Regions from separate parts of the Devosia sp. P3_B2 genome, predicted to be linked through region 1. Evidence: riboswitches for the same ligand, from Rfam matches in the RefSeq annotation. Region 1 holds a riboswitch; the other holds the start of a gene.
What was found. Region 1 has a riboswitch for cobalamin ahead of AC1DV8_RS05550 (CbtB domain-containing protein). Riboswitches for the same ligand answer to the same signal wherever they lie in the genome.
Positions count from the first base shown of each region.

Region 2: linked by a shared signal. The riboswitch ahead of AC1DV8_RS00435 (HupE/UreJ family protein) and the one ahead of AC1DV8_RS05550 (CbtB domain-containing protein) in region 1 are both predicted to bind cobalamin.

Region 1 is NZ_JBFUGO010000003.1:1,635-17,348, forward strand. It holds partial or broken gene AC1DV8_RS05535 (cobaltochelatase subunit CobN) at 1-754, opposite strand, end outside; gene cobW (cobalamin biosynthesis protein CobW) at 754-1,815, opposite strand; gene AC1DV8_RS05545 (CbtA family protein) at 1,812-2,576, opposite strand; gene AC1DV8_RS05550 (CbtB domain-containing protein) at 2,601-2,783, opposite strand; cobalamin riboswitch at 2,819-3,039, opposite strand; gene AC1DV8_RS05555 (hypothetical protein) at 3,060-3,659, opposite strand; gene AC1DV8_RS05560 (DMT family protein) at 3,781-4,137, shown strand; gene AC1DV8_RS05565 (NAD(P)/FAD-dependent oxidoreductase) at 4,112-5,020, opposite strand; gene AC1DV8_RS05570 (zinc ABC transporter substrate-binding protein) at 5,089-6,021, opposite strand; gene AC1DV8_RS05575 (ATP-binding cassette domain-containing protein) at 6,141-6,956, shown strand; gene AC1DV8_RS05580 (metal ABC transporter permease) at 6,916-7,758, shown strand; gene AC1DV8_RS05585 (Fur family transcriptional regulator) at 7,762-8,199, shown strand; gene AC1DV8_RS05590 (putative bifunctional diguanylate cyclase/phosphodiesterase) at 8,203-10,431, opposite strand; gene AC1DV8_RS05595 (ester cyclase) at 10,619-11,059, shown strand; gene AC1DV8_RS05600 (dipeptide ABC transporter ATP-binding protein) at 11,178-12,014, opposite strand; gene AC1DV8_RS05605 (ABC transporter ATP-binding protein) at 12,014-12,850, opposite strand; gene AC1DV8_RS05610 (ABC transporter permease subunit) at 12,855-13,757, opposite strand; gene AC1DV8_RS05615 (ABC transporter permease subunit) at 13,757-14,764, opposite strand; gene AC1DV8_RS05620 (ABC transporter substrate-binding protein) at 14,822-15,714, opposite strand, start outside.
Region 2 is NZ_JBFUGO010000001.1:67,533-83,246, forward strand. It holds gene ftsY (signal recognition particle-docking protein FtsY) at 1-1,184, opposite strand, end outside; gene mtaB (tRNA (N(6)-L-threonylcarbamoyladenosine(37)-C(2))-methylthiotransferase MtaB) at 1,184-2,449, opposite strand; gene dapF (diaminopimelate epimerase) at 2,449-3,324, opposite strand; gene AC1DV8_RS00390 (alpha/beta fold hydrolase) at 3,427-4,314, opposite strand; gene AC1DV8_RS00395 (DUF2087 domain-containing protein) at 4,325-4,870, opposite strand; gene AC1DV8_RS00400 (class I SAM-dependent methyltransferase) at 5,110-5,595, shown strand; gene ffh (signal recognition particle protein) at 5,855-7,459, shown strand; gene rpsP (30S ribosomal protein S16) at 7,490-7,894, shown strand; gene rimM (ribosome maturation factor RimM) at 7,898-8,437, shown strand; gene trmD (tRNA (guanosine(37)-N1)-methyltransferase TrmD) at 8,434-9,114, shown strand; gene AC1DV8_RS00425 (copper chaperone PCu(A)C) at 9,123-9,683, opposite strand; gene AC1DV8_RS00430 (hypothetical protein) at 9,730-10,077, opposite strand; cobalamin riboswitch at 10,177-10,369, shown strand; gene AC1DV8_RS00435 (HupE/UreJ family protein) at 10,404-10,988, shown strand; gene rplS (50S ribosomal protein L19) at 11,210-11,767, shown strand; gene AC1DV8_RS00445 (hypothetical protein) at 11,881-12,492, shown strand; gene AC1DV8_RS00450 (hypothetical protein) at 12,489-13,052, opposite strand; gene AC1DV8_RS00455 (MBL fold metallo-hydrolase) at 13,207-14,013, shown strand; gene AC1DV8_RS00460 (PadR family transcriptional regulator) at 14,168-14,989, shown strand; gene AC1DV8_RS00465 (NAD(P)-binding protein) at 15,064-15,714, shown strand, end outside.

The DNA.
Region 1 (15,714 bases):
CCTTCAGCGTCGAGACGACGATGGGGACCGGGTTGAGCGATTGGGCTTCGAGTTCTGCGATCAGGGCTTCGAGGGTGGCGGTGCCGGCGCCTTCGAGGGCGGCACGGTAGAAGAGGATAGGGATGTTCGGGTTGGCCGGGGCGGAGAGCTCGTCGACCATGCCGCGGGTGGGGTGCCATAGGCCGAAGCGGTGGAAGGGTTTGGGAGTGACATTAGCGTCGAGCGCCGGGCACCCCCCACCCTTGATCCCTCCCCGCGAGGGGGAGCGAGACGACTGCGCTAGCTGTGCGAAAGCCGCGAGGAGTGCGTCGGCGTTTTCGGGGCCGCCGGCGGTGAAGAGGGTGTGGAGTCTGGTCCAGTCATCGGGGTGGATGGTGGAGCGCTGCTGCAGGATCGGGTCGGGGTTGGCGTCGCCGGGGAGGAGGGCCAGCTGGATCTTGCCGCTGAGGGCGAGGGCGGTGAGTTCGTCGACGCCGTATTGCCAGTAGGCCGGGCCGCCGAGGAGGCGGACGACGACCAGTTTGGCGTGCTGCACCGTCTGGTCGAGCCACAGGTCGACGGAGAGGTTGTGGCTGAGGCGCAGGAGGTTGGCGAGGCGCAGGTCTGCGGTGCCGGAGCGATCGGCCGCGGCGGCAAGCATCATCAGCTCGCTGTCGGCGGCCGAGGCGAAGATGAGCGCAGCGGGCGTTTGGGCGAGGTCGATGGCCTCGCCCTCCTGCTGCAGGGCACCTGCCTGGGCCGCTAAGAGGTGCATCAGGCGGCGGCCGCCACCGCCTGCTGGAGGCTTGCGGTGATGGCGGCGTGATCGAGCGGCGACTCGCCGATCACCACCAGGGCGGTCTGGCGGGCTTCGCCCGGCTTCCACGGTCGGTCGAAATAGGCGGAGACGCGCGGGCCGACGGCCTGGATGGCGAGGCGAGCCGGGGCGCCGGGCAGAGCCGCGAAGCCCTTTAGGCGGAGCACGTCGTGGGCGCGGATGGTCTGCTCGATGGTTTCGAGCAAGTGGTCCTTGCTGGTGACGCCGTCGAGGGTGACCGAGAACGAGTCGAAGTCGTCGTGCTCGTGGCCCTCGCCGCCGTGCTCGAGCTCGTGGTGGCTCTCGCGGCCGGCGAGATTGTCCTCGGTCGAAAGACCCATGCCGAGCAGGGCCGCGACATCGACATGGCCGTTGCGGGCGCGGACGATGCCGGTGCCCGGGCGCATTTCGGCGCGGAGGTGGGTCTCGATGGTGTCGAGATTGGCGTCGGTGACCAGATCGGCCTTGTTGAGGATGATCAGGTCGGCGGCGACAAGCTGATCCTCGAACAATTCGCCGAGCGGGGTTTCGTGGTCGAGCATGGCGTCGGCGGAGCGGAGCGCATCGACGGCCGCCTCGTCATTGGCGAAACGGCCTTCGGCGAGCGCCGCGGCGTCGGCGACGGTGACGATGCCGTCGATGGTGACCTCGGACTTGATCTCGGGCCAGTTGAAGGCGCGGATCAGCGGCTGCGGCAAAGCGAGGCCGGAGGTCTCGATGACGATGTGGTCAGGGCGATCCGGCCGTTCGAGCAGCGCCTGCATGGTGGGGATGAACTCGTCGGCGACGGTGCAGCAGATGCAGCCGTTGCTGAGCTCGATCATGTCCTCCTCGCGGCAGGTCTCGTCACCGCAGCCGGCGAGGATTTCCTTGTCGACGCCGAGCTCACCGAACTCGTTGATGATCAGCGCGATGCGCTTGCCCTTGGCGTGGGCGAGCAGGTGCCGGACGAGCGTGGTCTTGCCGGCGCCGAGGAAGCCAGTGATGACCGTGACGGGAATCTTTTCGGTCGAGCTCATGCGTGGGCACCCTTCAGGGCAAAGGCGGGGGACTTGGCGAAGCGCTCGTTGAGCCAGCCAAGCAGCGGGCCGACGGTCAGCCAGAACAGCGCGCCGGTGGCGAGGGTGGCGGCGGCGAAGCTGGTCGCGAGGTTGGCGGGCACGGTGGTGGCGTGTTCGCCTGCGAGCTGGGGGGCGCCGATGACGTGCGGGGCGAGGATCAGCGCGGCGGCGACAACGATGCCGGTCCAGTTGCGGAGCTTGGCGATGGCCAGCATGCCGGCGCCGGTGGCGATGGCGGTGCCGACCCACCAGACCTGGCGGGCGACGAGATCGGCGGCGGGCATGCCAGGGAGTTCGGGCGGCAGGCCGAAGGCCGGGGCGAGCTGCAGCGCGACGAAGCCGCCGAGGCCCCAGATCACGCCGTTGCGGGCGGTGATCTCGATGCCGGAGAGGACAGAGACGGCAGCGAGGAGGAAGGCGAAGCCGATGCAGCCGAGGAGGTTGGCGAGCACTGTGTAAAAGATGCGCTCAGCCCCATCCTGAGGAGCCCAGGCGTCTTCGTCGTGCTCGTGGGCGGGGGCGGCTTCCTCGTGCGAGTGGGCCGGGGTGGCGGCGTCGTGGGTGTGTTCGGCGGCAGCCTCGGCAGGAGCGGCGTTTTCATAGACCTCGGCGGCGAGGATCAGCGGCGCGACGCGCCACTGCTGCACGGCGCTCATGGCCAAGCCAGCTGCGAGTCCAGCAAGGACCGCAGCGAAGAAGATTCGCTGGAAGAGTTTCATCGATGTCTCGTTTGCTTGACGGCGTCAGTGGCAGGGAAAGCCGAGCGAATGACGCGTGTCGTGCGCACCATTGTGGATGGCCATGTCGCTGGCAAAGCCGACGCCGCCGACGAGGACGAAGCCGATAAACAATGCCAGCACACCTGCGATGACGCGCTGCGAGACAGAGAGACTGGCGACGGACGCCGTCTGAACCTGAGTATTCATATGCCTGCACCCTCCGTGCGGATGAAAAGGGGGGAGTCCCCGGTTGCACGCTGGCAGGTCTCCTGGCTCACGGGTCGTCGTGTTCTCCGGCCTTCCCGACACCTCGCGTGGCATCAGTGGCATAGTCGGAGGGCACTCGCCGCTTACAGTTGCGGGGGCAGCCACGGATTTGGTCCCTGATGGGTACGCCGCACCGTGTTCCCTTTTGATCCCCTCGCCCGAACGGGTCCGAGGAACCAACGTGGGGCTATCGTTACGCCGCGGGAGGGGTCGCGGTCAATCTTCGGCCGCGGCGGAATCGGGATAGCCGACGGTGACCGTGTCGACGCGCGCATCGACCTTTTCGAGCAGCGGCTCGGTGGACGAGATCTGCATATCGCCGGAGATGGCATCGACGTTGAGGTCGGCCGGGTATTCGCCGACGGCGAAACGGGCCGAGACAATGCAGCCATCTGCAGGAGGTGCGAGCTTGCCGCCCTCGAAGATGGCAGCGCCGCCGTAATCCCAGAAGAAGCCGAACATCTGGAACGGCCCGCCATTCAGCGCTTCGACTTCCTTGACCGTGAGGCCCTGCTTCAGGCCGCCCGGCGCAGTGTCACCGGGCGGGACGGTGAAATAGGCGACGCGCTCGTGCTTTTCCTCGTCCCACCAGCCGAACTCGATGGTCTTGGCGGGATCGTTCGGAAAGACCGTGGTGGCGAGTACGGTGGAGCCTTCGGGACCGGGGACGTCGCCGGTCACTACGTTATCCTTGCCGAAGGTCTCGATCAGACGTGCTTCGGAGCTGTCGCCGGCGAATGGGCCGTCGCAGGCGATGTCGGCGGCCATGGCTGGAGCGGCGAGCAGCAGCAGCGGGAACAGGATGAGGGAGCGCATGGTCGACCTCCGTTTGATCCGTCGATTCTAGCGGACCGCGTTGAGTCTGGGCAGGCCTTGCGGCGGAAGCTGGGCGCGGCGATCAATGGGTTGACCCCCAGCTGATTCGCGCAGGTGCCCGATGCCCTTCACCTTCCAGACGGTGATGCCGATCCTGTTACTGATCGGCTCCAACGTTTTCATGACCGTCGCCTGGTACGGGCACCTGAAATTCCCCAGCATGGCGATGTGGGTCGCCGTGATGGTGAGCTGGGGCATCGCACTGGTGGAATACTGGCTGGCCGTCCCCGCCAACCGTATCGGCTATGGCGCCTATACGGCGGCGGAGCTGAAGACCATCCAGGAGGTGATCAGCCTCACGGTGTTCGCCGGCTTTGCGGTGTTCGTGCTCGGCGAGAAGCTGACCTGGAATCACGCCGTCGGATTTCTGCTGATCTTTGCCGGGGCGTTCTTCATTTTCCGGGGACCGTTGAAGTAGCCAGCAGCGACTGGTGGGCGAAAGCGCCTGCCCCTGCCCCATCAGCGACGGCGAAGCTAATGTTGTGCATCGGGCGCGCGGCGTCGCCTGCGGCATAGACGCCGGGGATCGAGGTCTGCTGGGTGTGATCGACGACGAAGAAATCGCCGACTGCGCCGGCCTTGGTCTCGCAGCCGAGTTCGACGCCGAGATTGGTGGAGAAGCTGATCGGGGCGTGGACGAAGATCGCCGCGAGCGGCACTGGCTCCGCAGTGGTAACCACCGAGTTCAGCATGCCGTCGTCGTGGTCGAAACGGACCACCGCTTCCTCGACCAGTTTCACCCGCATATCGGCCAATGCGGCCTGTGCCGTCGGATCGACGGGGGTGCCGTTGGCGAACAGCGTCAGATCGTTGGTCCACTCGGAGAAGAAGCGGGCGAGGTGCAGGATGTCGCCTTCGCGGAGCAGTAGTCCGAGCGGCCGGTCGGCGACTTCGTAGCCGTGGCAATAGGGGCAATGCAGCGCGCTCTTGCCCCAGCATGCGGCCATGCCGGGGATCGTATCGACGCTGTCGGTAACACCGTGGGCGAGGATCAGGCGGCGGGCCGTGAGCTGTTCGCCGGAGGCGAGCTCAAGCGAAAAGCCGTCGTCGACGGCGCTTGCCGAGATCGCCTCGGCGGTGCGGCGTTCGATGGTCTTGTAGGTGTCGAGCTGGCGGCGGGCCTCGGCGAGCAGTTCACCAGGAGCGGCGCCATCGCGCGACAGGAAGCCGTGCGAGTGGGCGGCGAAACGGTTGCGCGGCTTGCCGGTATCGAGCACCAACACCCTGCGGCGGGCGCGACCGAGCTGCGTGGCGGCGGCAAGGCCGGCAAAGCCGCCGCCGATGATGATGACGTCGTACATGGGACGATCCTGTTGGTACGGAGAATGGCAGCGGCGGCGAGACGTTCCCCGCCGGTGCTTCTTCGGCGCTACTGCGCGAGGCAGGACTTGAGGTTGGTGGCGAGGTTCTCGATCAATTGGCGGTAGAGGCCGGGGCCCTCGTCGAGATTGGCGCCCTCGGGGTCGAGCACGCCCTGTTTGGCGGTGGTGCCTTCGGTAAGGACGTTGACGATCCGCGGGTCGAACTGCGGCTCGGCGAAGACGCAGGCGGCGTCGAGGGTCTTGAGCTTGTTGCGGATCTCATTGATGCGATCGGCGCCGGGAGAGACCTCGGGGCTGACTGTGATCGAGCCCGCGACGTTGAGGCCAAAGCGGTTCTCGAAATACTGGTAGGCGTCATGGAAGACGACAAAGGGCCGGTCCTTGATGGGCGCAAGGCTGGCCTCGGTTTCGGCGATCAGTGCATCGAGATCCGCGGTCTCTTTCGCGGCATTGGCGCGGTATGTGTCGGCATGCTCGGGATCGGCGGCGACGAGGCTGCCGGCGATGGCGGTGACCATCACCTTGGCGTTGGCCGGATCGAGAAAGAAGTGCATGTCGGCTTCTTCGCCGTGACCATGATCCTCGGCCGCGTGCGCATGATCGCCGTCGGCGTGCTCCTCGAATGTGCCGCTCTCGCGGGGCGGCAGCAGCTCGATGCCAGGGGCTTGGCTGAGCTCGACGATGGTGGCGTGGGGGGCGAGCGTGGCGATTGAATCCTCGAGGAAAAGCTCGAGGCCATGGCCGGTCCAGAACACCAGGCTGGCCGATTGCAGGGCCTGCGCGTCGGAAGGCTTGAGGCTGTACGTATGGGGCGAGGCGGCCCCCTTGACGATCAGCGCGGGGGTGCCGAGATCACCCATTACCGCGGCGACGAGCGCGTGAAGCGGCTTCACCGTGGCCACCACGTTCGGCACTTCGGCGAGTGCCATGGGTGACCAGCTGAGCGCCGCGGCGAGCGCCAGGAGGAACGGTTTCTGCATCGGAAGACCCCTGTTGGATACGCAGTTCAAAGGCGCGATATGTTATGACATTACGCTTTCGATGTGTTACGCTATAACGTAATGGTAGAACGTCAGCAAGAGACGGAAACGTGAATTTCATGGATGCGCGGAGCGGGCACGAGGTGCTGGTGGATGTGGCCGGTGCCGGGGTCAGGCGCGACGGGCGCTGGCTGGTCGAGGGCGTGGACCTGACGATCCGGCGGCGCGAGATCGTGACGCTGATCGGGCCCAACGGCTCGGGCAAATCGACGACGGCGAAGCTGGTCACGGGAGTGTTGAAGGCGGATGCCGGGACAGTGTCGCGACAGTCGGGGCTGCGGATCGGCTATGTGCCGCAGAAGCTCTCGATCGACTGGACCATGCCGCTGACGGTGCGGCGGCTAATGACGCTGACCGGGAGCTATCCGCGCGAGGAGATCGACGCGGCGCTCAAGGCGACGGGGGTGGCGCACCTCGCCAATGCCGAGGTGCAGCATCTCTCTGGCGGCGAATTCCAGCGCACGTTGCTGGCGCGGGCAATGATCCGCAAGCCCGATCTGCTGGTGCTCGACGAGCCGGTGCAGGGGGTGGATTTCTCGGGCGAGGCGGCGATCTACGACCTGATCGGGCAGATCCGCGACCAGACCGGCTGCGGCATCCTGCTGATCAGCCACGACCTGCATGTGGTGATGGCGGCGACCGATACGGTGATCTGCCTCAACGGCCATGTGTGCTGCCGCGGCACGCCGGAATCGGTGGCCAACAGCCCGGAATATCTCAGCCTGTTCGGGGCTCGCGCTGCGACGGCGCTGGCGGTGTATCAGCACCATCACGACCATACGCACCTGCCGGACGGGCGGGTGCAGGAGGCGGATGGGCGGATCGTCGAGGCGCATGAGCATGTGCACGAGCATGAGGGGCACGACCATGCTTGACGACTTCTTCGCCCGCGCGCTGATCGCCGGGATCGCGCTGTCGCTGGTGACGGGGCCGCTCGGCTGCTTCATCGTTTGGCGGCGGATGTCGTATTTCGGCGATACCATGGCGCACTCGGCGCTGCTGGGCGTGGCGCTGAGCTTCCTGTTCGACATCAACCTGACGTTGGGGGTGTTCGTGGTGGCGGTGGCAGTGGCGGCGGCTCTGCTGCTGCTGCAGCGGCGCAACGCGCTTTCCACCGATGCGCTGCTCGGCATTCTCAGTCATTCGACGCTGGCCATCGGATTGGTGATGGTGGCGTTCATGAGCTGGATCCGGGTCGACCTGATGGGCTTCCTGTTCGGCGATATCCTCGCGGTATCGGTGACCGACATCGCGGTGATCATCATTGGTGGCGTGGTCATCCTGGCGCTGCTGGTGGGCATGTGGCGGCCGCTGCTGGCGGCGACGGTGAATGCCGAAGTGGCGGAGGCCGAAGGCATGCGGCCCGAAGTGACGCGGGTGATCCTGATGCTGCTGCTGGCCTGCGTGATTGCCATCGCGATGAAGATCGTCGGTGTGCTGCTGATCACGGCGCTGCTGATCATTCCAGCGGCGACGGCGCGCCGGTTGAGCTCGACGCCGGAGCAGATGGCGGTGATCTCGGCGGTGATCGGGGCGCTGGCGGTGGCCGGTGGGCTGTTCGGCTCGCTGCGTTTCGATACGCCGAGCGGACCGTCGATCGTCGTCGCGGCGCTTTGCCTGTTCCTCATTTCCATCGCGCTGCCGGTGCAGCTCTGGCGCGCCAGACGGGAGGCCTGAGCCATGGCCCATAGCCACGAAGCCCACCACCACGAACGGCCGCGCGACCTGACGCGCAACCAGGAATTGGTGCTGACGACACTCAACCATGCCGACGCGCCGCTCTCGGCCTATGACATTCTCGACCGGCTGCGCGACGATGGGCTGCGGGCCCCGCTGCAGGTGTATCGGGCGCTGGAGAAGCTGATCGAGCACGGGCTGGCGCACCGCCTGGAGTCGCTCAATGCGTTCGTGTGCTGTGCGGATGCCAATTGCCACGGGCGCAGCAGCGGCACGGCGGCGTTTGCCATCTGCTCGAATTGCGGACGGGTGGACGAGTTCGCGGATCCGGAGGTGACGGCGCGGCTCGCGGCTTGGGCCGGAGAAACCGGGTTTGCGCTGGAGCGGACGACGATCGAGCTGCGCGGTCGCTGCGCCGATTGCCGGAAAGCAGCTGCCTGAAGACTAGCTCGCCTCGCGTAGGGCCTGCTCACCCTGCAGCAGCCGCTCGAGCTGTGCCAGACGCAGCGGGCGGGCGAACAGGTAGCCCTGGAACTCGCGGCAACCGAGGCGCGACAGCAGCGCGGCCTCTTCGCGCCGCTCGACGCCTTCCGCAGTGACGGCGAGGTTCATGGCGAAGGCGTAGATCATGGTGGACTCGACCAGGGCGGCTTGCACCGGATCGCTGTCGATGTCGGCAACCAGAGAGCGGTCGAGCTTCACGCGATCGAAGCGGAACTGCTTCAGGTAGCCGATCGAGGAGTAGCCGGTACCGAAATCGTCGAGGGCAATGATGATGCCTGAGCCGCGCAGCTGCTCGATGAGCTGGATGGCGCGGTCGGGGTGGGAGACGAGGAAGGACTCGGTCACTTCGAGCTGCAGGCGAGTTGCGGCGACGCCCCACTCCTCCAGCGTCGAAAAGACGATCTGTGGCAGCGTTGGGTTGCGGAGCTGCGCCGGCGAGACGTTGACCGAGATCTTGAGATCACCGAGCGGGCCAATCTCCTCGATGGCGCGGCGCAGCGCGAACATGCCGAGATCATCGATCAGGCCCGATGCTTCGGCGGCCGGAATGAACTCGCCCGGCCCCATCGGGCCAGCGGCGCGGCGGTTCCAACGCATCAGCGCTTCGACGCCGAGGATGGTCTGGGTCCGGAAATCGATGATCGGCTGGTACTCGAGGTCGAACTCGCCGGCCTCGAGACCACGCCGGATATCGGCCTGCAGCTCGATGCGGCGGCGGCGTTGGTCCTCGATGGCCGGATCGTATTCGACGGTGTGGTTGCCGCCGGTTTCGCGGGCCCGCACCATGGCCGTCTCGGCCATCCGGATCACCGAGCCAACGTTGTCACGTGTGGTGGGCGCCGCGACGATGCCGATGCTGAGGCCGATCTTCAGCTTCAGATCGCCGACCGGCACGGGGTCGCCGGCCTTGGCCAGGATGCTCTCGGCAAAGCTGCGGATAAGGGGGAGCGCGTCGTCGCCGAAACGGGCGAGCGTTATCTCGGCCGGGCCGGTCCGGGCCATGATCGCCTGACCGCCGCTGACGGCCTCGAAGCGCTTGGCGAGCGCGAGCAGCAGTTGGTTGGAGGCTTCGCGACCATAGAGACCGACCACGTCGATCAGCCCCTCGACATAGATCTGGGCGATGGCCAAAGGCAGCTCGCCGCGCTTTTTGGGGATGAGGCTCGCGAGATACTCTTCGGCTCCGAACCAGTTACGCAGCCTTGTGGTGCTGTCGTAGCGCGCGTTGTACCAGTCTCGCTCATCGGACACGGCGCGCTGTTTGATCGAATGGCGGAAGGCAGCGAGCACCACGAAGATCAGGACGCCGATGATCAGCATCACCAGCACGGCCACCGTCGCGGTGTGGGCGAAGGCCGGATCGCCCGGGCGACGGGGCGGCCAGTCGATGGTGGCGATGGCGGCACCGGCGGCATCGGTGAGGGCCATCGAGTCGTGGCCGGGCTGCGGCACTTCGACGAGGCGCGGCAGCGGTAGCTGGAAGCGGGTGGCAACGTCGCGCAGCATGATGTCGTCGAGCTGGCGGGCGAGCCACAATACCCGGCGTTGATCGCGTGGGATGCTCGCCTGGCCCGAATTGCCGTGCACCACGGCGCCGGCAAGTGCCACGGCTCCCCGCTCATTGCGCGACAGGTGGGCGACAGTGGCGTCGTCGCCGGATTTGGCGATGCCCGATTCGAGCTGTTCGATCAGTTGTGGAGCGCCGCTGAACAGGTCGCTCAGCTTGCCTTTGACCGGGCCGCGACTAGTCTCCCCGAAGACGATGTTGCCGCTGACATCGGTGAGGATGGCGGTGTCGTAGGTGTCGGAAATCCGGGCTGTGGCGCCCCACACAGAGTCGAGCCAGGCCGGATTGGGCTCGATGTAGGTGTTGATGTACGCCTCGGTCCACGTCGCCTCGTCGGCAGTGCTTTCGGCAAGGCCCACCACCGGCGACTCGACGGCCGCGGCGATGGCGCTGTTGCCGCGATCGGAGTCGATGGCGTTCATCTCCTCGCTCATCAGGTGCATGGCGACGAAGACGAGGGCGCAGACGCCGAAATAGACGGCGACCGCGGGGAGCGCGATCCAGAGCGTGAAATTGAGCAGCGGCGATTTCGATCGCGCAGGTTTCTTGGCGCCGCGGGCGCTAGCGGCCAGTGCCAGGGTCCTTGTGGCAGCTTTCGGCAAGTAGAAACACCGGCGTAGGAAGCATCGTCGAAAACTAAGGGTCGCCACTTAACAGCGGCTTAAGCCGGCGCTGCGGGTACGCCTGTGTCCCTCCTGCTGCTGGTGGGGCCTGAGGCGCGGTGCTAGGCTCCGCCTGCGGCGCCACGTGAGGGGGCGCGTGGCGTTCACCCAGAACAGGGAGGATGCCATGACCAAGGACGAACTGAAACGGATCGACGACCAGGGCCTCGCGGCTTGGGACAAGCACGACGGCGCTGCCTTCGTGAACATGCTGGCGGACGACTTCGTCTGGTACGACTGGGCGACGCCCCAGCCAATCCGCGACAAACAGGCGGCCAAGGCCTTCTTCGACGCCTGGATGACCGCGTTTCCCGACCTGCATACGAGGCGCATCAACCAGGTGGTTGGCGACGACGCCGTGGCGAGCGAACTCGAGTTTGTCGGTACCAATACCGGCCCGATGAACATGGGTGGCCAATCGATCCCGCCGACGCAGAAGAAGGTCACCGGGCGCGGCGACTATTTCGCTCGCATCCGCGACGGCAAGATCGTCGAGTTCCGCACCCACTCGGACGTCGCTGGCTTGATGATGCAGATGGGCATGATGCCCAGCACGGCGACGCACTGAGGCGGTCCCTCAGCCGTCGCCTCCCTCCCCCTTGAGGGTAGGGAGCGAGGGAGGGAGCCGTTTCGTGATCCCCGATGGCCCCCGCCCCGCCCCTCCCCTCAACGGGGAGGGGTGCAAGCTATGCCGTAGCGAGGGCGGCCTTCTTGGCGAGCCTTGCCTTGATGCTCTCGACGTCGGCGCGTGGCGTCGCGGCGAACAGGGCCTTGGTGTAGGGGTGCTCGGGGTTGGCGAACAGTTTTTCGCGCGTGCCGGTTTCCACTGCCTCGCCGAGATACATCACCATCACCTCGTCGGCGATGTAGCGCACCACCGACAGATCGTGGCTGATGAACACGTAGGTGAGGCCGAACTCATCCTGCAGGTCGGCGAGCAGGTTGAGGATTTGCGCCTGCACCGAGAGATCGAGCGCCGAGACCGGCTCGTCGAGCACCAGCAGCGAAGGCCGCATGATGATGGCGCGGGCGATGGCGATGCGCTGCCGCTGGCCGCCGGAGAACATGTGCGGATAGCGGTTGAAGTGCTCGGGGAGGAGGCCGACCTTGGTCAGCATCTCGAGCGCGAGGTCGCGGCGCTCGGCTGCCGGCATCTTGGTGTTGAGGAGCAAGGGCTCCATCAGCACGTTGCCGATCTTCTGGCGCGGGTTCAGCGACCCATAGGGGTTCTGGAAGACGATCTGCACCTTGCGGCGCATGGCGGCGGTGACGCCGGTCTTGCCGATATCGATGGTTTCACCGTCGATCAGCAGCTCGCCGGCGGTCTGGCGGTCGATCAGGGTGAGGATGCGCGCCAGCGTCGACTTGCCCGAGCCGGATTCGCCGACAATGGCGAGGGTCTTGCCCTGCTCGAGCTTGAAGCTGACGCCCTTCACCGCATGAACGGTGCGGCCACCCCCAAACAGCGTGCCGCCGATGTGGTAGTCGCGAACGAGGTTCCTGGCTTCGAGGACGGTGGCCATCAGACCGTCTCCTCGAAATTGACGCCGGAAATGGTGGGCAGGCGGTCGCCGGTGGCGTTCTCGGGCAGCGCCGCCAGTAGCGCGCGGGTGTAGGGGCTCTTGGGCGCGGTGAAGAGCTCGAGCACGCTCGCCTCCTCCATCTTCTTGCCCTTGTACTGCACGACGACGCGGTCGGCGGTTTCGGCGACGACGCCGATATTGTGGGTGATCATGATCAGGCCCATGCGGTGCTCGGCCTGGAGGCGCACCAACAGGTCGAGGATCTGCTTCTGGATGGTGACGTCGAGTGCTGTGGTCGGCTCGTCGGCGATCAGCAGCTTGGGGTTGCAGGCAATGGCCATGGCGATCATGACGCGCTGGTTCTGGCCGCCCGACATCTGATGCGGGTAGGACTTCAGCCGCTCCGCCGGGTTGGGGATGCCGACCTGGGCAAGCAGTTCGACGGCACGGGCGCGGCGTTGTGCCTTGTCCATGCCGAGGTGGAAGCGCAGTACTTCCTCGATCTGGAAGCCGACCGTGAAGCAGGGGTTCAGGCTGGTCATCGGCTCCTGGAAGATCATGGCAACGTCCTTGCCGATGATCTTGCGCTTGTCGGCCGGCGACATGGCGAGGAGGTCCTTGCCGTCGAAGGTCATCTTGTCGGCGGCGACGGTCGCGGTGGGCGGCAGGAGGCCCATGACTGCGAGCATGGCGACGGACTTGCCGGAACCGGACTCGCCGACGATAGCCAGCACTTCGCGCGCGTCGACATGCAGGTCGATGCCTTTGACGGCGTTGAACACGCCGACCGAGGTGTCGAAACTGACGGTGAGATTTTTGACTTCGAGCAGGTGCATCGCCTCAGCTCCGCTTGAGCTTGGGATCGAGCGCATCGCGCAGGCCGTCGCCGACGAGGTTGATGGCGAGAACCGTGATCAGGATGGCGAGGCCGGGCATGGTGACGATCCACCAGGCGCTGGTGATGAACTCGCGAGCGCGCGCGAGCATGGTGCCCCACTCCGGCGTCGGCGGCTGGGCGCCCATGCCGAGGAAGCCGAGCGCCGCCGCCTCAAGGATGGCGTTGGAGAAGCTCAGCGTCGCCTGGACGATCAGCGGCCCGAGGCAGTTGGGGAGGATGGTGATGAACATCAGCCGCAGGTGCCCTGCTCCGGCCACTTTGGCCGAGGTGACGTACTCGCGGCTTTTCTCCGACAGCACGGCAGCGCGGGTCAGGCGGGCGAAATGCGGTTGCAGCACCAGCGCGATGGCCAGCACGGCGTTGAACAGGCCAGGCCCGAGGATGGCGACCAGCACGAGGGCGAGCAGCAACGAGGGGAACGCGAGGATGATATCCATCACCCGCATGATCCCGGCATCGACCCAGCCGCGGAAATAGCCGGCGAGGAGGCCGAATGTCACGCCGGTGAACATGGCTAGGCTGACCACGAAGAAGCCGATGAACAGCGAGTAGCGGGAGCCGTGGATCAGGCGCGAGAGGATGTCGCGGCCGACTTCGTCGGTGCCAAGGAAGAACTGCGGTTGCGTGCCACCCGCCCAGGGCGGCGCCATGCGGATGAACTCACGGAACTGCTGGTCGGGCGTGAACGGCGCCAGGAGGGGCGCGAAGACGGCGACGAGGATCAGCAGCACGAAGACCAGGAGGCCGAGAACGGCGCCGTGGTTCATCGAGAAATAGTACCAGAACTCGCGCAGGCCGCTCATGCGGCGGACGGTGGCTGGAGCGACGGTGGTTTCAGCGGCCATCACTGCACCCTGATGCGTGGGTTGATGACGGCGTAGAGGATGTCGACGATGAGGTTCACCGCCATGACGATCAACGCGATGAGCAACAGGCCCGACTGCACCGAGACGTAGTCGCGCTTAGAAATCGAGTCGATCATCCACTTGCCGATGCCCGGCCAGGAAAAGATCGTCTCGGTGAGGATGGCGCCGCCCATCAGCAGCCCGACCTGGAGGCCAATGGTGGTGACCACCGGGATCAGCGCGTTGCGGAAGGCATGGACCCCGACGACACGGCCGGGCTCGAGCCCCTTGGCGCGCGCGGTGCGCACATAGTCCTCGCCCAGCACCTCGAGCATGGCCGAACGCGTTTGGCGCGCGATGACGGCGAGTGGAATGGTGCCGAGGACGATGGCTGGCAGGATGAGGTGCCGAAGCGCGGAGACGAACCCGGCGGGCTTGCCGGCGATGAGGCTGTCGATCAGCATGAAGCCGGTGACGCGCGGGAAGAAGAAGCTGACGGCGATGCGGCCCGAAACCGGGGTCCAGCCGAGATAGCCGGAAAAGAAGATGATGAGCAGCAGGCCCCACCAGAAGATCGGCATCGAATAGCCGGTGAGCGCCACGCCCATCGTGATCTGGTCGAACCATGAGCCGCGCTTGATGGCGGCAAAGATGCCGGCGGGGATGCCGAGGGCGATGGCGATCAGCATGGCGAACAGCGCCAGCTCGACCGTTGCCGGGAACAGCGTCATGAACTCTTCGATCACCGGGCGCTTGGTGGCGAGCGAGATGCCGAAATTGCCCTGCAGGATGCCGCCCACGTAGTTGAAATACTGCTGCCAGATCGGCAGGTCGTAGCCGTACTGGTGCTTGAGGATCTCGTAGCGTTCGGGGGTGACGCCGTACTGGCTGGCCATCGCGAGGATGGGATCGCCGGGGAGCAGGCGGATGAAGGCAAACGACGCAATGGTGATGCCGATGATGGTCGGCACGATCAGGGCGAGTTTCTGGAGGATGAATCGCAGCATTGGGTACGCCAAGGGGCGGCGCCGGTGATGGCGCCGCCCCTTGAACTCTATCTCTAATTATTCGGTCACGTCGACATTGTCGAAGCGGTGAATGCCAAGCGGATCCATGGTGTAACCCAGGACGCGCTTGTTCATCGGCATGAAGACCTTGGAGTGGGCGATGGTCATCGCCGGCTCTTCGGCTTTGAAGATTTCCTGGGCCTTGGTGTAGAGCGCGGTACGCTCGGCCTGGTCGGAAACCTTCTTGGCGTCCTGGATGGCCTTCTCGAAGTCGTCGTTGCACCAGCTCGAGTAGTTGGACACGCCAATGGCCGAGCAGGAGAACAGGGTCGCGAAGAAGTTGTCCGGATCGCCGTTGTCGCCGGTCCAGCCGATCTGGAACGCACCCGGGCGGTCCGGCTTCTTGCCGCGCTCGCGATACTCGGTCCACTCATAGGTGACGATGTTGGCGGTGACGCCGACAGCGGCCCAGTCAGCCTGGATCAGTTCAGCAACGCGCTGCGCGTTCGGGTTGTACGGACGCGACACCGGCATGGCCCAGAGGTCCAGGGTCAGACCGGACACGCCGGCATCAGCCAGCATCTTCTTGGCCGCTTCCGGATCGTAGGCTGTGTCGACGATCTTGTCGTCATAGGACCACATGGTCGGCGGGATCAGGTTCTTGGCCACCTGGCCAGCGCCTTCATAGACCGCGTCGACGATCGCCGTCTTGTTGATGGCCATCGACAGCGCCTTGCGGACGTTGGCGTTGTCCATCGGGGCAATCGTCGTGTTGTACGACATGTAGCCGATATTGAGGCCTTCCTGCTCCAGCACCTGGAGGTTGGCATCATCCTGCAGGCCAGCCACGTCGGCCGGGGCGGGATAGCTCATGATGTCGCATTCACCGGCCTTGAGCTTCTGCGCACGCACCGCGGGATCCGTAGTGATGGCGAAGATCAGGTCGTCGA
Region 2 (15,714 bases), on a different contig from region 1:
ACGCGGATGATCTTTTCGAGCTCGCTCATCAACTCATCGCGGTTCTGCAGGCGCCCGGCAGTGTCGATAATGAGGATGTCGGCGCCCTCGGCCTTGGCGCGTTCCACCGCCTCGTAGGCGAGGCCGGAAGCGTCGGAGCCGGCGGGCTTGGTGACGACGGGGGCGCCGGTGCGCTGGCCCCAGACCTGCAGCTGCTCGATCGCAGCGGCGCGGAAGGTGTCGCCGGCGGCGAGCATTACTTTCTTGCCTTGCGCGCCGTAGAGGCTCGCGAGCTTGCCGATGGTGGTGGTCTTGCCGGTGCCATTCACCCCGACCATCAGGATGACGTAAGGCTTCTGGCCGGCATCGATGTTGAGCGGCTGGGCGACGGGCTCGAGCACATTGACGATCTCGGTGGCCAGCACCTCGCGGACTTCGTCCGACGAGATGTCGCGGTCGAAGCGGTCGCGGCGCAGTGCCTCGGTGACGGTGGTCGCCATGTCGACGCCGAAATCGGACTGGATCAGGATGTCCTCGAGGTCATCGAGCATCGCCTGATCGAGCTTCTTCTTGGTGAAGACGGCGGCGATCGAGCCGGTGAGCTGGTCGGACGACCGCTTCAGGCCGGAGGCGAGACGCTGCAGCCAGCCCTGCTTTTTCGGCGGCTCGGTGGGGGCGACAGGGGTCGGAACCGGTAGGATCGGTGCAGGTTCGGGGGCCTGCTGTTCCTCGATTTCCTCGATATAGGCGGGCGTCGCCTCGGGCGGGCCGGCGGGCGGCTCGGGGGCGACTTCCTCGACCGGTGCTTCGATCGTCAGGCCTTCATCGTGCAGCGCTTCTTCGAGCGCGATTTCCTGATCGGGCGGCAGCACGAGCGGCGCGGCTTCGACGATGTCGTCGAGGATGATGTCGGCGACGAGTTCGTCTTCGACGGTGGGTTCGGGCTTCGAAGGCGGCTCCGGAGGAGCAGGCGGCGCGGGCGGGGCCGCCGGAGCGGGACCCTCGATGGTCATGCCAGCGTCGTGCATTGCCTCTTCGAGGGCGATCTCCTGGTCGGGCGGCAGGACGAGGGGGGCGGCTTCGACGACCTCGTCGAGGACGATGTCGGCTTCCAGGTCTTCGGCGACCGAGTGCTCGCGGGCCGGCGGCGGGGCGTCGCCGCCGCCGAACAGGCGCTGGAAGAAGCCCTTTTTCTTTTCGGCCATCAGGCAGCGGTCCTCAGTGGTTCGCCGACGAGGTTGCCATCCGCGAAATGGGTAATACGGGCTGTCACAATTTCACCGGCCTGATGACCGGGCAATGAACAGGTAATGAACTGCTCCTGGCGTCCGATCCCGTCCTTTTCGACCAGGATGGACTCGATCTGGCCGATCCGGGAGGCGGCGAGCTTTTCGAACTGGGCTTCGCCGAGGGCGCGGAGGCGTGCGGCGCGCTCCTTGGCCACGCGCTTGTCCACCTGCGGCATGCGGGCCGCCGGCGTCCCGGGGCGGGGCGAATAGGGGAAGGCGTGGATGTAGGTGAGGTTGGCGGTTTCGATGAACTCGAGCGAGTTCTCGAACATCTCATCGGTCTCGGTGGGGAAGCCGGCAATGATGTCGGCGCCGAAGACGATGTCCGGGCGGAGCGAGCGGAGCTTGTCGACCACGGCAAAGGCATCGTCGCGGAGGTGCCGGCGCTTCATGCGCTTCAGGATCATGTCGTCGCCCGACTGCAGGCTCAAGTGCAGATGCGGCATCAGGCGGCGGTCGGACGCTATGGCGTCATAGAAGGCCTCGTCTGCTTCGATCGAGTCGATCGACGAGATGCGCAGCCGCGGCAGGTCAGGGACGTGGCGCAGGATCTGCTGGACCAGCTTGCCGAGGGTGGGGGTGCCCGGCAGGTCGGGGCCGTAGGAGGTGATGTCGACGCCGGTGAGCACGACCTCGCGGTAGCCATTGCCGACGAGCTTCTTGATCTGCTCGACGACGAGGCCCATTGGCACTGACCGCGACGGCCCGCGGCCGAACGGGATGATGCAGAAGGTGCAGCGGTGATCGCAGCCGTTCTGGACCTGGACGAAGGCGCGGGTGCGGCCGTCCATGGCCTCGATCAGGTGACCGGCGGTCTCCTTGACCGACATGATGTCGTTGACCTGGACCTTGTCGTTGAGGGGCAGGCCGAATGCTATGGGGGCATAGCTTTCCGACTTCAGCTTGTCGGCATTGCCGATGACGAGATCGACTTCGGTCATGTCGCCGAAGGAGCGCGCTTCGGTTTGCGCGGCGCAGCCGGTGACGATGATGCGGCGCTCGGGATTGTCGCGCTTGGCCTTGCGGATGGCTTGCTTGGCCTGCCGGACGGCTTCGGCGGTGACGGCACAGGTGTTGATGATGATGGTGTTGTCGAGCCCGGCCTTTTCGGCTTCGGCCTTCATTACTTCGCCTTCATAGGCGTTGAGGCGACAGCCGAATGTCAGCGTTTCGATGGACATCAGGCGTCCACCTGGTCCCGGGTCCAGGTGCCGGTGAAGGGCTCGAAGGTGCCGGAGAACTCGAACTCGGCCGGGCCAGTGAGCAGCACATGGTCGTCGGCGCGCCACTCGATGACGAGATCGCCGCCGGGGAGGGTCACAGTGGCCTTGCGGCCGGTGCGATGGGTGCGGGCGCCATTGACCAGGGCGGCGCAGGCGGCCGTGCCGCAGGCGCGGGTCAGGCCGGCGCCGCGTTCCCAGGTGCGAAGGATGATGTGATCGGGGGCGACGACCTGGGCGATGGAGATATTGGCGCGCTCGGGGAAGATCGGGTGGTTCTCTAGCAGCGGGCCGAAGCGATCGAGCGCGTAGTTCCAGACGTCGTCCTCGACCCAGAAAGTGGCGTGCGGGTTGCCCATCGAGGCGACTGACGGGGTGTGCAGCACGGGTGCATCAATCGGCCCGATCTGGAGCTCGATGCCAGTGGTGTCGTAGAACTCCTCGGCCAGCGGGATCTCTTCCCAGCCGAAACGGGGCTTGCCCATGTCGACGGTGATGAGGCCATCCGCGTGCTCATCGCCGGTCAAAATGCCGGCGAGGGTTTCGAAGACGAAGTGCTTCTGGCCGGTCTCGGCCGAGAGCGCCTGCACGACGCAGCGCATGCCGTTGCCGCAGGCCTGGGCCAGCGAGCCATCGGAGTTGATGATCTCGATGTAATGGGCGGTGCCCGGGGTACGCGGATCATGGATGGCCATGATCTGGTCGTAGCGGGTGGCCGGGTTGGCATTGATGGCTACGGCGGCGGCTGGGGTAACGCGATCGGCACGACCACGCATGTCGGCGACGATGATCTCGTTGCCGAGCCCGTTCATCTTGAGGAATGGGGCCGTGGACATATGCGTGACCTGCTGGGTCTCAGTTGTGGGTGTATATGGCGGAAGTGACGCCAAATTGCCAGTGGCGGGGCGCAGACCTTGCCGATCGTTGCCGGGTACGCGTCAACGGATGAAGGCTTCGACCTCATGCCGCACGTCCTCGAGGTGGGTGAAGAGGGCAAAGTGTTCGCCGCCCTTCAATGTCACCAGTCGGGCGTGCGGTGAGCTGAGCAGGGCTTCGCCGTGGTGATGAGCGACGACGGCGTCGGCATCCCCATAGACACCGAGTACGGGCACGGTGAGCCGCTCGAAGGGGAAGGGCAGCATATCGGCGTTCCCGGCGATGTCGGACAAGGTGCCCGGGATGCGGTCGACCAGCCGGTCGGCAATGCTCACCCGTACAGCCGCCAGCATTGCCACGGCTTCGAAGTTGGCGAGGGTCCGCTGGAGCAGCGCAGGATCGGCGATTGCCCGCCGCGCGGTCCGATCGGGATCGGATCTTGTTGCCCTGCGACGCAGTAGTGCCGCAACGCCGGGGATACGTACGAGGAACGCCATGGTGCGCAACCGTGAGCCGGTGTTGACCGGCGGCGCGTGCTGCCCGGTGGGAGCCGACACCATGATGAGGCCGCGGCAGCGATCCGGGTGGTTGAGCGCGAAGGCCAGCGCTGAAGGTCCGCCGCCCGAAATCGCCGCGACCCAGGCCGTATCGATCCCCAGCCCGTCGAGCAGGGCGGCGAAAGCGTCGGCCTGCTGATCTGGCGTCGCGCCCGTAGACAGCGGCGTGCCCAGATAGCCAGGTCGCGACAGCGCGAGGATGCGGAAGCGGTCCGGTCCGGAAAGCAGCGCACGACCGAGCAGCAAGGACTGGTCCCAGCCGCCCATTGCGCCATGCAGGCAGATCATCGCCGGACCGCTGCCGGTGTCGGCGCACTCGACCGGCCCGAGCGCGGTCTCGATACGCCTGGGCTCAGGCCCTGCCGCGAGGGCGGTGTGATTCACGTGAGACATTGCCGTTGCCTCAGCCGGCCGCGCGGGCGGCGAGGTGGGCGAGCAGCGGTTTGAGCTCGGGCGGCGGGGCTTGCTCGATGCGGCGGTAGTCGCGGCCGTCGATGGTGCGGTCGACGAGCTTGGCTTCGTACATGGCGCGGCGGAGCAGCGCGTGGTCGCCGAACTCGTGCCAATCGCGCAAGAGGTCGCTGATCTCGCGTTCGGTGTAGCTGGTATCGGGCGGCAGGCGCGACCACAGCACCCAGAGGCACAGCAGCTGCAGATTGAAGCGGGCCGGCCAGCTTTGCAGCACGCCGCCATCGTCGAAATAGCGCGCCGCCTTCTCGACCTGTGTGAGGTCAGCACGGGGTGCCGCTTCGGCCGCGCTGGCCAGGCGGCCGGCGGTGCCGGCATCGGCGCGCAGGTGCTGGTAGTTTGAGAAGCCGGCGGCTTTCGCCAGCAGGTTCAGCAGTTCGACATGGCTGGGGATGCCTTCGTGTTGTGAGAGGCTCTGGCGGAGCGTCTTGGCGAAGGGCGACAGGTCGTCCACCCGGAGGGGGACAGCGGTTCTGGACATCAACTCATCCTCGTAGTGCCAATCCCCCGGAGGAGATGTCGTGGCCGCCGGCTTGCGAGTTGGCACGGGGATAAGTGCTGGGCTCGGATACGAGGCAGGTTTAGCTCCCCGGATGGGGCGGCGACGCCTGGGTGAACTGCAGACCCGGCCAAGATGTAGCGCTGCTGGGGAAAGCGGGCAACGGCCATGTTCAGGTCACGTTCGGCCGGGTTATTTCGTTGCGAAAAGGGGAGTCGCGCTTGGCGGAGATCGCGAAACGTCATCGCTGGGCGGTGGAATTGCTGGCGCCGAGGCGCGGCGAAAGCGTGCTGGAAATCGGTTGCGGGCACGGGATCGCGACCGGCCTGGTGCTTGCCGCGGGCGCCGACGTCGTCGCGGTCGATCGCTCGGGCAAGATGGTCGAGGCCTGCATCAAGCGGAACGCCGGCCTCGGGCGGCTGACGGCGTTCGAAAGCGAGTTCGAGACGCTCGACCTCGGCACATTCGATGCGGCGTTGGCGGTGAACGTCGATTTTCCGCGGCATGCCGACCTTGGCTGGGCGCCCGCGTTCCGCAAAGTGCTGAAGGTAGGTGGGCGGATCGTGCTCGTGCTGGAGGCGCCGGCTATCCGTACTGCGGAGCGATTTGCTATGCAGGCTGCAGCGAGCCTCGTTGGCGTGGGGTTCGAGGTCGATACTCTGCTCGTCGAGGGTATCGTTGCCGTGCAAGGGCGGCGGATCGCTTGAGGGCAGTGCGCCCTCTTCCTTGACTCCGCCCCATTTCCTCTCTATCGACCGCGACAATTCATCAGGTTCGAACGCCTGACTGCCGACCGGGACCCGCAAAGGTATAAAGAGATCCCGGAGGCTAACACCCGACAGCGCGATGCGCCCTCGGGTGGGTTTGGCGTTTGCGCCGATGGCGCCGTCCTCGGATGGCGGGATCGACCAAGACTACCTATCTCCGGGTCCGAGGCATCCATGCTGCGGAACCAAAGGAACAAAAATGTTCGAAAGCCTTAGCGACCGGCTTGGGAAAATCTTCGAGGGCCTCAGGGGCCGCGGCGCTCTTAACGAGAGCGACGTGGATGCGGCGCTGCGCGAAGTGCGCCGGGCGCTGCTCGAGGCCGACGTGTCGCTGGAAGTGGTGCGGGCGTTCGTCGAGCAGGTGCGCGAGCGCGCCGTTGGCGCGGAGGTTACCCGCTCGGTGACGCCGGGCCAGCAGGTGGTCAAGATCGTCCACGACGAGCTGGTCAAGGTGCTCGGCGAAACGCAGGTGCCGATCGACTTCAACACCACGCCGCCGATGACCATGCTGATGGTGGGCCTGCAGGGCGCGGGCAAGACCACGCTTTCGGCCAAGCTGGCGAAGCGGATGAAGGAGCGTCAGGGCAAGAAGGTCCTGATGGCCTCGCTCGACGATCGCCGCCCGGCGGCGAAGGAGCAGCTCAGGGTGCTCGGCGAGCAGATTGGCGTCGATACGCTGCCGATCCAGCAGAACGAAAAGCCGGTCGATATCGCCAGGCGCGCGCAGCGCGAGGGCAAGCTCGGCGGCTATGACGTGCTGATCCTCGATACGGCGGGTCGCACGCATATCGACGAAGAGCTGATGGAAGAGACGGCGGCGGTGAAGGCCGCTACCGATCCGCACGAAATCCTCCTGGTCGCGGACTCGCTGACCGGCCAGGACGCGGTGAACCTGGCGCGTTCGTTCGATGCGCGGGTGGATATCACCGGTATCGTTTTGACGCGTGTCGACGGCGATGGCCGTGGCGGCGCCGCGCTTTCGATGCGGGCGGCGACCGGTAAGCCGATCAAGCTGCTCGGTACCGGCGAAAAGGTGGATGCGCTCGAGGATTTCCATCCCTCGCGCATCGCCGACCGCATCCTCGGCATGGGCGACATTGTCAGCCTGGTCGAGAAGGCGGCGCAGAACGTCACTGCCGAAGACGCGCAGAAGATGGCGAAGAAGCTCAAGAAGGGCGTCTTCGACCTGGAGGATCTGCGCGGCCAGCTGCTGCAGATGAAGAAGATGGGCGGCATGGGTTCGCTCATGAACATGATGCCGGGCATGGGCCAGATGAAGAAGGCGATGGCCGGCGCCAATATCGACGAGAAGGTGTTCGACCGGCAGATCGCCGTCATCAACTCGATGACCAAGGCGGAGCGGGCGAACCCGGACCTGCTGAACGCCAAGCGGCGCATCCGCATCGCCAATGGCTCGGGCACCAAGGTCGAAGACGTCAACAAGCTGATGAAGCAGCACCGCCAGATGGCGGACATGATGAAGAAGGTGTCGAAGGGCGGCATGGGCTCGCTCGCCGGCATGTTCGGCGGCAAGATGGGCGGGATGATGCCGGGGCTCGGCAACATGCCGGACCCGTCCACCATGGACCCCAAGGAACTCGAGGCGCTGGCGCGTCGTATGGGCATCGACCCGGCGGCGATTCCGCAGCAGGCGGCTCCGCCGAAGCAACTCACTGAAAACAAGCTGCCGACCGATGTCGGCCAGCTGCTCAAATCCGGCTCGGGACTTCCCGGGCTTGGCGGCGCGCCGCGCTTCCCTGGCCTTCCGGGCCTCGGTGGCGGCTTCGTGCCGAAGAAAAAGTAACAGACGAAATCAACTCAAAGGACTGAACCTATGTCGCTGAAACTCCGCCTTGCCCGCGCCGGCACCAAGAAGCGCCCCTACTACCACGTCGTCGTCGCCGATGCCCGTTCGCCGCGCGATGGCCGCTTCATCGAGAAGATCGGCACCTATGACCCCAAGCTCGCCGACAAGGAAAAGCGCGTAAACCTCGTCACCGAGCGCGCCACCCACTGGCTGAGCGTCGGCGCCCAGCCGACCGACCGCGTCGCCCGTTTCTTCGACGCCGCGGGCCTGCTGAAGCGCGAAGCGCGCAACAACCCCGAGAAGGCCGTGCCGGGCAAGAAGGCGACCGAGCGCGCCGAGGCGAAGGCTGCTGCCGCTGCCGCCGCCGAGGAAGCCAAGAACGCTCCCGCTCCCGCCGCTGAAGAGCCGGCAGCCGAAGCCGCGTCCGAGTAAGCCGTGGCGCAAGCGGGCGACAACAAGCTCCTCATGGGCCGCATTGGCGCGGCCCATGGGATCAAGGGCGAAGTGCGCATCCAGTCCTTCACCGAGGACCCGCTGGCGCTGGTTTCCTATGGCCCGCTGTCGACCGACAAGCCGGGGCTGACGATCAAAATCCTCTCGGCGCGCACCACGACGAATGTGCTCGTGGCGCGTATCGAGGGGGTGAACGACCGGAACGCAGCGGAAAAGCTCAACGGGGTCGAACTCTATGTCGATCGCGCGCTGCTGCCGGAGCCGGACGACGAAGACGATTTCTACCATGCCGACCTGATCGGGCTGAAAGCCCGATTGTCGGACGGCTCGGAGATCGGCGAGGTGATGGCGGTGCCCAATTTCGGCGCCGGCGACCTGCTCGAAATCCGCGATCCGCGCTCGGGCGATACCTATCTCTATCCATTCTCCAAGACCGTTGTGCCGGAGGTGCGGGTCAAGGACGGGTATCTGCTGATCGATCCGCCGATCGAGGCGGATCCGGGCGAAGAAGAACCCGATTGAGCTTTTCGGCTCACATCATCACGCTCTTTCCGGAACTGTTCCCGGGGCCGCTGGGCGCCTCGGTGATCGGCCGTGGCATGGCGGATGGGTTGTGGAGCCTTTCGACCACCCAGCTGCGCGATTTTGCCACCGACCGGCACCGGACGGTGGACGATACCCCATCGGGCGGCGGCGCCGGGATGGTGCTGAAGCCGGACATTCTCGCGAAAGCCATCGACGCGGTGTCGCCGGAAGGCGATGCTCGGCCGCGGCTGCTGATGTCGCCGCGCGGCAAGCCGCTGACGCAGGAGCGTGTGCGCGAGTTGGCGGTGGGGCCGGGGGCGGTGATCGTTTGCGGGCGGTTCGAGGGGATCGACCAGCGGGTGATCGAGGCCAGGCAGCTCGAGGAAGTCTCGATCGGCGATTATGTGCTCGCCGGCGGCGAGGTCGCGGCCATGGTGCTGCTCGAGGCGGTGGTGCGGCTGATCCCCGGGGTACTGGGTGCGGCGGAGAGCCATGCCGACGAGAGTTTTGAGAACGGGCTCTTGGAATACCCGCAATATACGCGGCCACAGCTGTTTGAGGGGCGCGAGATCCCGGCGGTGCTGACGTCGGGCGACCACCGCAAGGTGGAGAAGTGGCGGCGCGCCGAGAGCGAGAAGCTCACGCGGGCGCGCCGGCCGGATCTGCTGAGGTAGCGCCGGGCTTACTGCGCCGGGGCCATCTGGTGGTCCGAGTGATCCATCGGCATGCTCATCTCGCCCTCGGGCGCAGCGTCGGCTGCGGCGCCGCCGATGTTGAGCACAACCGGCACCTCGCCGGCCTTCTCGAACTTCAGCGTCAGCTGCAGGCACTGGCCCTCTTCGAACGGCGTGCCGACACCCATGAGCATCAGGTGATAGGCGTCGCCGCCCGGGGAGAGCGCGACAGTGCCGCCGGCGGGGATTTCGAGGCCGCCTTCGACTTCGCCCATCTTCATCATGTCGCCCTCCATCTTCATCTGGTGAACCTGGACGGTTTTGGCGGCTTGGGTGCTGCCGCCGAGCAGGCGATCGGCACTGCTGCCCTTGTTCTCAATGGTGAGGTAGCCGCCGGAAACCTGGGCCTTGGGCAGCATGGCGCGGGTGTAGGCGCCAGTGATGGTGAGGTCGCCGGCGGTGAACACCTGGCCGGTGGGGCAACCCTCGTGGATGAGGCCATTGTGAGCAAAGGCCGGGGTGGCGACGAGGGCAAGGCCCAGCAGGGCCGGGATGAGGAGACGGTTCATTGAACTGATCTTTCGAATGGAATTGGGGAATTCGAGGCGAGGAAGATCAGGCGAGAGGTGGTCCGCGGGCGTCGAAGGGGCGGATGGAGGTGGCCGGTCGGACCAGCACCGGCATCGCGCCATAGGCAACCGTGGCGACGAGGGTGGCCGGGAGGGCGAGGGTGCAAGGCGGGGGCAGGTCGGCGCCGGCGCCGATGCGGCAGGCGTGGCAGGGAGCGTGCGACTTGGGCTCGTCCGGGAGGTCGCCGCAATAGCTGAGGTCGAGCGCGGCGGTGAGCACGTCGGGGCCGGTGGTAGCCGCGGTGACCGGTGTGTGGGCGAAGCTGAGGAAGATCAGCGCCAGCACGACAGCCGCGCGCAGCACCTCGATTCCCATGTTTCGCGCATTCAGCACTGGCGGCTATCCCGGTTGGACGTTGCTCCTCTAGCGCAGGAGGAGGTGCCGCGTCATGCGGCAAATGCGCGGCTTGCCGTTGATCTCGCTACCCAGACCTGACAGAGATAAGGCGACGGTGCGCATCGGGTGATGCGTGAAACGGGAAGCCGGTGGCCTTCGGGCGATGCCGGCGCCGCCCCCGCGACTGTAACGGGCCTGACTTCCACTCAGCGTGCCACTGGTTTGCGACTGGGAAGGCGGAGTGGGAGATGCCCGGAGCCAGGAGACCGGCCGTCAGTGAAACATACGCGAGCGGGACGGTGGGTCCCGAGATGGAGATATTTATGCGCGCGCTACTGGCTCTTCTGCTCATTGCTGTTCCGACGGCCGCCTTCGCCCATACCGGGCACGGCGACGCCTCCGGGGTCCTGCATGGCTTCATGCACCCGGTGGGTGGCCTCGACCACGTGCTCGCCATGGTGGCGGTGGGCGTGTTCGCCTACGTGCTGGGCGGCAAGGCGCTGTGGCTGGTGCCGCTGAGCTTCGTGGGCATGATGGCGGTAGGCTTCATGCTCGGCGTCGGGCAGATCGACGTGCCGTTCGTGGAGCTGGGAATTGCGCTGTCGAGCGTGGTGATCGGCGGCGTCGCGGCGCTCGGCCGGCCGATGCCGGTGGTGGCGGCTTCGGCCCTGGTCGGGGTGTTTGCGGTCTTCCACGGCCACGCGCATGGCGCCGAAATGCCGGTCGATGCCTCGGGCTTCGAGTATGCGGCGGGCTTTATCGTCGCGACCGCGCTGCTGCACGCGGCGGGTATCGGGGCGGCGATGGGCGTATCGAAGCTCGTCGGCAAGTACAGCAAGACGGTTGCGCAGGTGGCGGGCGGCGTGTTCGCGCTGGGCGGTGTCGGGGTGCTGGCTGGCTGGCTCTGAGCCTCGTCCGCAGCGACTAGTGTCGCGCGGCTGACATCGAAGTGACATCAAAGGCCCGCGAGCCCTAGACCTGCTCTAGACTCGCGGGCTTTCTTCATCTATAGCCCCGCTCGCTTGAGCTTCGGCTCGGCCAATAATGCATAAAAATCCGTGCAACCAAGACCGGGCGGTCGGCGAAAGCCGGCGAAACGCTCCTTTGAAAAAGACGAACGGAACATCAGATGTCGAACATCATCGAACAGCTCAATCAGGAGCAGCACGAGAAGCTGCTCGCCAAGGGCGCCCATCCGGAATTTACCCATGGCGATACCGTCAAGGTTTGGGTGAAGATCCGCGAAGGCGACAAGGAACGCCTGCAGGCCTATGAGGGCGTGGTTATCGCCCGCTCCGGCACCGGCATCATGGAAAGCTTCACCGTGCGCAAGATTTCGTACGGCGAAGGCGTGGAACGCGTGTTCCCGGTGCTCTCGCCGAACATCGACCGCGTCGAAGTGATCAAGCGCGGCAAGGTGCGTCGCGCCAAGCTCTACTACCTGCGCGACCGTCGCGGTAAGGCCGCCCGTATCTTCGAGAACGTCGGCGCCCGTACCAAGAAGATCGAGGCTGGTGAGCGCGAAGCCGCCATCGAAGCCAAGAACGCCCGCGAGGCTGAGAAGATCGCCGCCGCCGAGGCACTGGCGAAGGAACTCGCCGAGAAGGACGCCGCCGAGGCCGCCGCTGCTGCTGCCGCCGAGGCTGCTGCTGCGACCGAGGCTGCCGCCGAGCCCAAGGCCGAGTAAGTCGCCACAGTTTCGGCGCTTACGTCACTAGATTTTCAGCCCGGCTCACGAGCCGGGCTTTTGATTCCGGGGTCGGGATGCCCCGGGACGGATTCCAAAGAGGGACATTTGGAATGGACGCAGCTCTTCAGGACGCAGAAGAGAGGGCGCGGCTGGCCGCCGAACTCCGCAACGAGACCCGCAACGTGCTGGTTGAGACCGGCCTGCTCGAATTGCTCAATGCCCGCTTCGGCGAGGCGGTGGTGACCGGCAGCGCCGGCTACGACCTGATGGTGTGGCGCGACATCGACATCCACATGCCGTGCGAGGCGGAACGCTGGGCCGAGTGGGCCGGGCTCGCCGCGGACATCGCCATCCAGTTCGACCGGGCCGGGCTACAACTGCACAAGGCGAGCTTCCTCAACGACTATGTCGACCCGCATCCGCTCGGCGCCGGGCTCTACTGGGGCATCGAGTTCAAGGATTTCGCCGGCAATGAATGGAAGTGCGACATCTGGGGCTGGGAGCCCTTCGATTTCGCCGTGCGCCAGGCCCGGGACGCGAATTTGCGCGCGGACCTCTCGAACTGCGACCGGGATTTGATCCTCAGGCTCAAGCACGAGGCGCGGGAGCGGCCGGGCTATTACGGCGTGATGGTGGGGAGCTTCGACATCTACCAGTTCGCACTGGCGGGAGCGGGCGAGACGCTGGACGAGCTTGAGGTTTGGAAGGGACTGGTGGCTTAAAGGCAGGGGTTCATGACTGGCTCGCGGGGGATTGAGAGCGTGTCCTGGATACTCGTGGCCAAAGTCGCCGGGTCGATCTGCCGCATGCCTGAGGCGAAGTTTGCGTAGGTATCGGTTTCCGAACTGAGTTCGCACATCAACGCGATCTGGTCGGCTGCCACTCCCCAAACACCTTCACGGTCGTGCCGCTTCTGTTCATCGAGATCGCCTTGGGTTATCGGCGTCGGCATGTTGTCGATGATGTACTTGTCCATGTCGGCGATGGCGGCATCTATCGCAGCATCGACGGGAAGGCGTTTCCAGCCACATGCCTCGGTGGTTGCCTGTACTGCAGTCAGGATGCTCCAGGTGCACAACACCGCTCCTTTACCGCTGACGTCGATCTTCGTGGTTCCGCTGCCGTCCTTGATGGTGCGAACCAGCTCGCCACTTGGCGGAGGCGGTATTTCGGGCCGTGGCAGGGGCTGGGTGTCGGCAGGCTCGACAATCAACGTCGCCGCGACCACTGAAGTCGCCGACAGAAGCAGAGCGCATCCCGCAAACAGCACAGCTTTCAGCATTGCCCTATCCCCCCAGTTGGCGGAGTGACTTTGGCTGGGAGCGCATCGACAGGCAACCCGCGAAGGCGAGGGGTGATTTGACCCAGTTGGGTGCCCAGGCGCGCTCGACTCCGCTAACAATTGCTCCGGCAGCTTTTCGAACCGGAGATTTCCGATGCAATCCTTCATCTGCGTCACCTGTGGCGTTGGCCATGCACCGTCGGAGACGCCGCCGGAGCGGTGTGCGATCTGTGATGACGAGCGGCAGTATGTGACGGCGGCCGGGCAGCGGTGGACGACGCTGGCGGAGTTGCAAGCCAAGCACACGATCGAGTTCAAGGAACAGGAGCCGGGGCTCGTCGGTATCGGGGCGACGCCGCAGATTGCCATCGGGCAGCGGATGTTGCTGATCCGGCAGCCGGGCGGGGGCATCCTGTGGGATTGTACGCCGCTGGTGACTGATGAGGCGGTTTCCCGGATAAAGGAGCTGGGCGGGGTGCGGGCGATGGCGATTTCGCATCCGCATTTCTATTCCTCGATGGTCGATTGGTCGGAGGCGCTGGGTGGGGTGCCGATCCATATCCATGAGGCGAACCGGCAGTATGTGATGCGGACGTCGGAGCGGGTGAAGTACTGGAACGGCGAGCGGCTGGACCTGGGGCAGGGGGTGACGCTGGTGCGTTGCGGCGGGCATTTCGAGGGCTCGACGGCGCTGCACTGGCCGGGCGAGGACGGCAAGGGCGTGCTGATGACCGGCGACACCATCATGGTGGTGCCGGACACGCGCTGGGTGAGCTTCATGTACTCCTATCCCAACCTGATCCCGCTGCCGGCGCGCGAGGTGAACCGAATCGTCGGCTGCGTTGAGGGGTTTGCGTATGACCGCATCTACTCGGCGTGGTGGGATCGGGTAATGACGACGGATGCGAAGGCGCGGGTGCATGCTTCGGCGGAGCGGTATGTGAAGGCGATCGCGGGGTAGCTCGCTTCGTGCTTGTGGCCGCCCCCTCCGCCGCCACGCGGAGGAGGATCAAGGCAGTATCGCTGACTTAAGATATATCTTGAGAGCTATCTTGAACGCTCCGTGGTCGAGGCATATCTTGCGGCTATCGTAAGATATATCTTGGAGTGCAGTCATGCATGATCACGACCATAGGTGGGACCGGAACTGGCGGCGCATGGAGGCCATGGCGCGGCGCGGGTTTCGCAAATTCGGCAACTTCGAAGGCGGCATCAATCCCGGCGACTGGGGCGGGTTCGGAGGCAATTTCCGTATCGGGCGGATGCTCGCCTCGGGCGACCTGCGGCTCGTGGCGCTGTTCCTGATCGAGCAGCGGCCGCGGCATGGGTACGACCTTATCAAGGCGATCGAGGAGCATTCGCACGGCTTCTATTCGCCGAGCCCGGGCATCGTCTATCCGGCGCTGACCTATCTCGAGGAGGCGGGGTATGTGACCTCGGCCGCCGAGGGCAACAAGAAGCTCTACACCATCACCGACGAGGGCCGGACGCACCTCAACGACAATCGCGAGGCGATCGCGTCGACGCTGGATTTTCTCGCCAAGGCCGGCTCGGGCATGGAGCATCTGCGCGAGCGGATGGCGAGCCAGGACTTTCCCTTCACGCCGGAGGAGGCGGAACAGTTCCGCAGCCGATTTCGCGGCATGGGGCGGGAGTTTGGCCGGGGCGGCTGGTTCGGCGATCGCGGCGGCCCGCCGCCGCATCCGGAGCATCCGGGACGACCCGACCGGCCCGAGCGCCCAGCCCGGCCCGACCGTGATATCGACGACGTGGCGCCGGAAGTGAACGAAGCGCGCAAGGCGCTGAAGAAGGCGATCAAGGAAGCGATCCGGCGCGGTCCCGAGGACGACCGTCGAGTGGCGGAGATTCTTCGCCGCGCCGCGCAGGAAATTCGCGGCGGCTTTGATGAGGACGCCACGGACATCGACCTCGGCTAAGATATTGCCGTGATTGACAAGAACTCCCGCCTGCTCCGATGCTTGAGGCAGAATGAGCGGCGGGAGTTTTTACTATGGCGGACTGGTCCGAGCGTGATCGTGAACTGGGGATGGACCGGCTGATCAGCCGGCGGGATTTCCTCAACGGGGTGGCGCTGACCGTCGGTGGTGTGGCGGCGGCGCAGCTGGGCCTCGGCGCCGACGCTGCGCAGGCCGCCGCTCCCTCGGCCTATCCGCCGGCGGCGGGGCAACTGCGCGGACACTCCGAAACGGCAATGGGCGTGGCGCACTCACTGCGCGACGGCACGTTCTGGGATAGTGCCGGAGCACCCGAGGCAACCGGTGAAAGCTACGACCTGGTGGTGGTTGGCGGCGGCATTTCGGGGCTGGCCGCGGCGCAGCTCTATCAGAAGCACAAGCCGGGCAGGGTGCTGATCCTCGAGAACAATGCCGATTTCGGCGGGCATGCGCAGCGCAACGAGTTCACCACGGCGAATGGCAGGACGGTGATCGGCTACGGCGGCAGCCAGTCGCTGCAGACACCGAGCTTCTTTTCGCCGCTGGTCATGGAAGTGCTGGCCGATGTGGGGGTCGAGCTCGACAAGTTCGAGAGCTACTACGACAGCGGCTGGTATGAGCGGCATGGCCTCGGCGATGCGACGTTGTTCCGCAAGGAGGTGTTCGGCGAAGACAGGCTAGTGGTGCAGACCGAGGTCGCCGCCGAC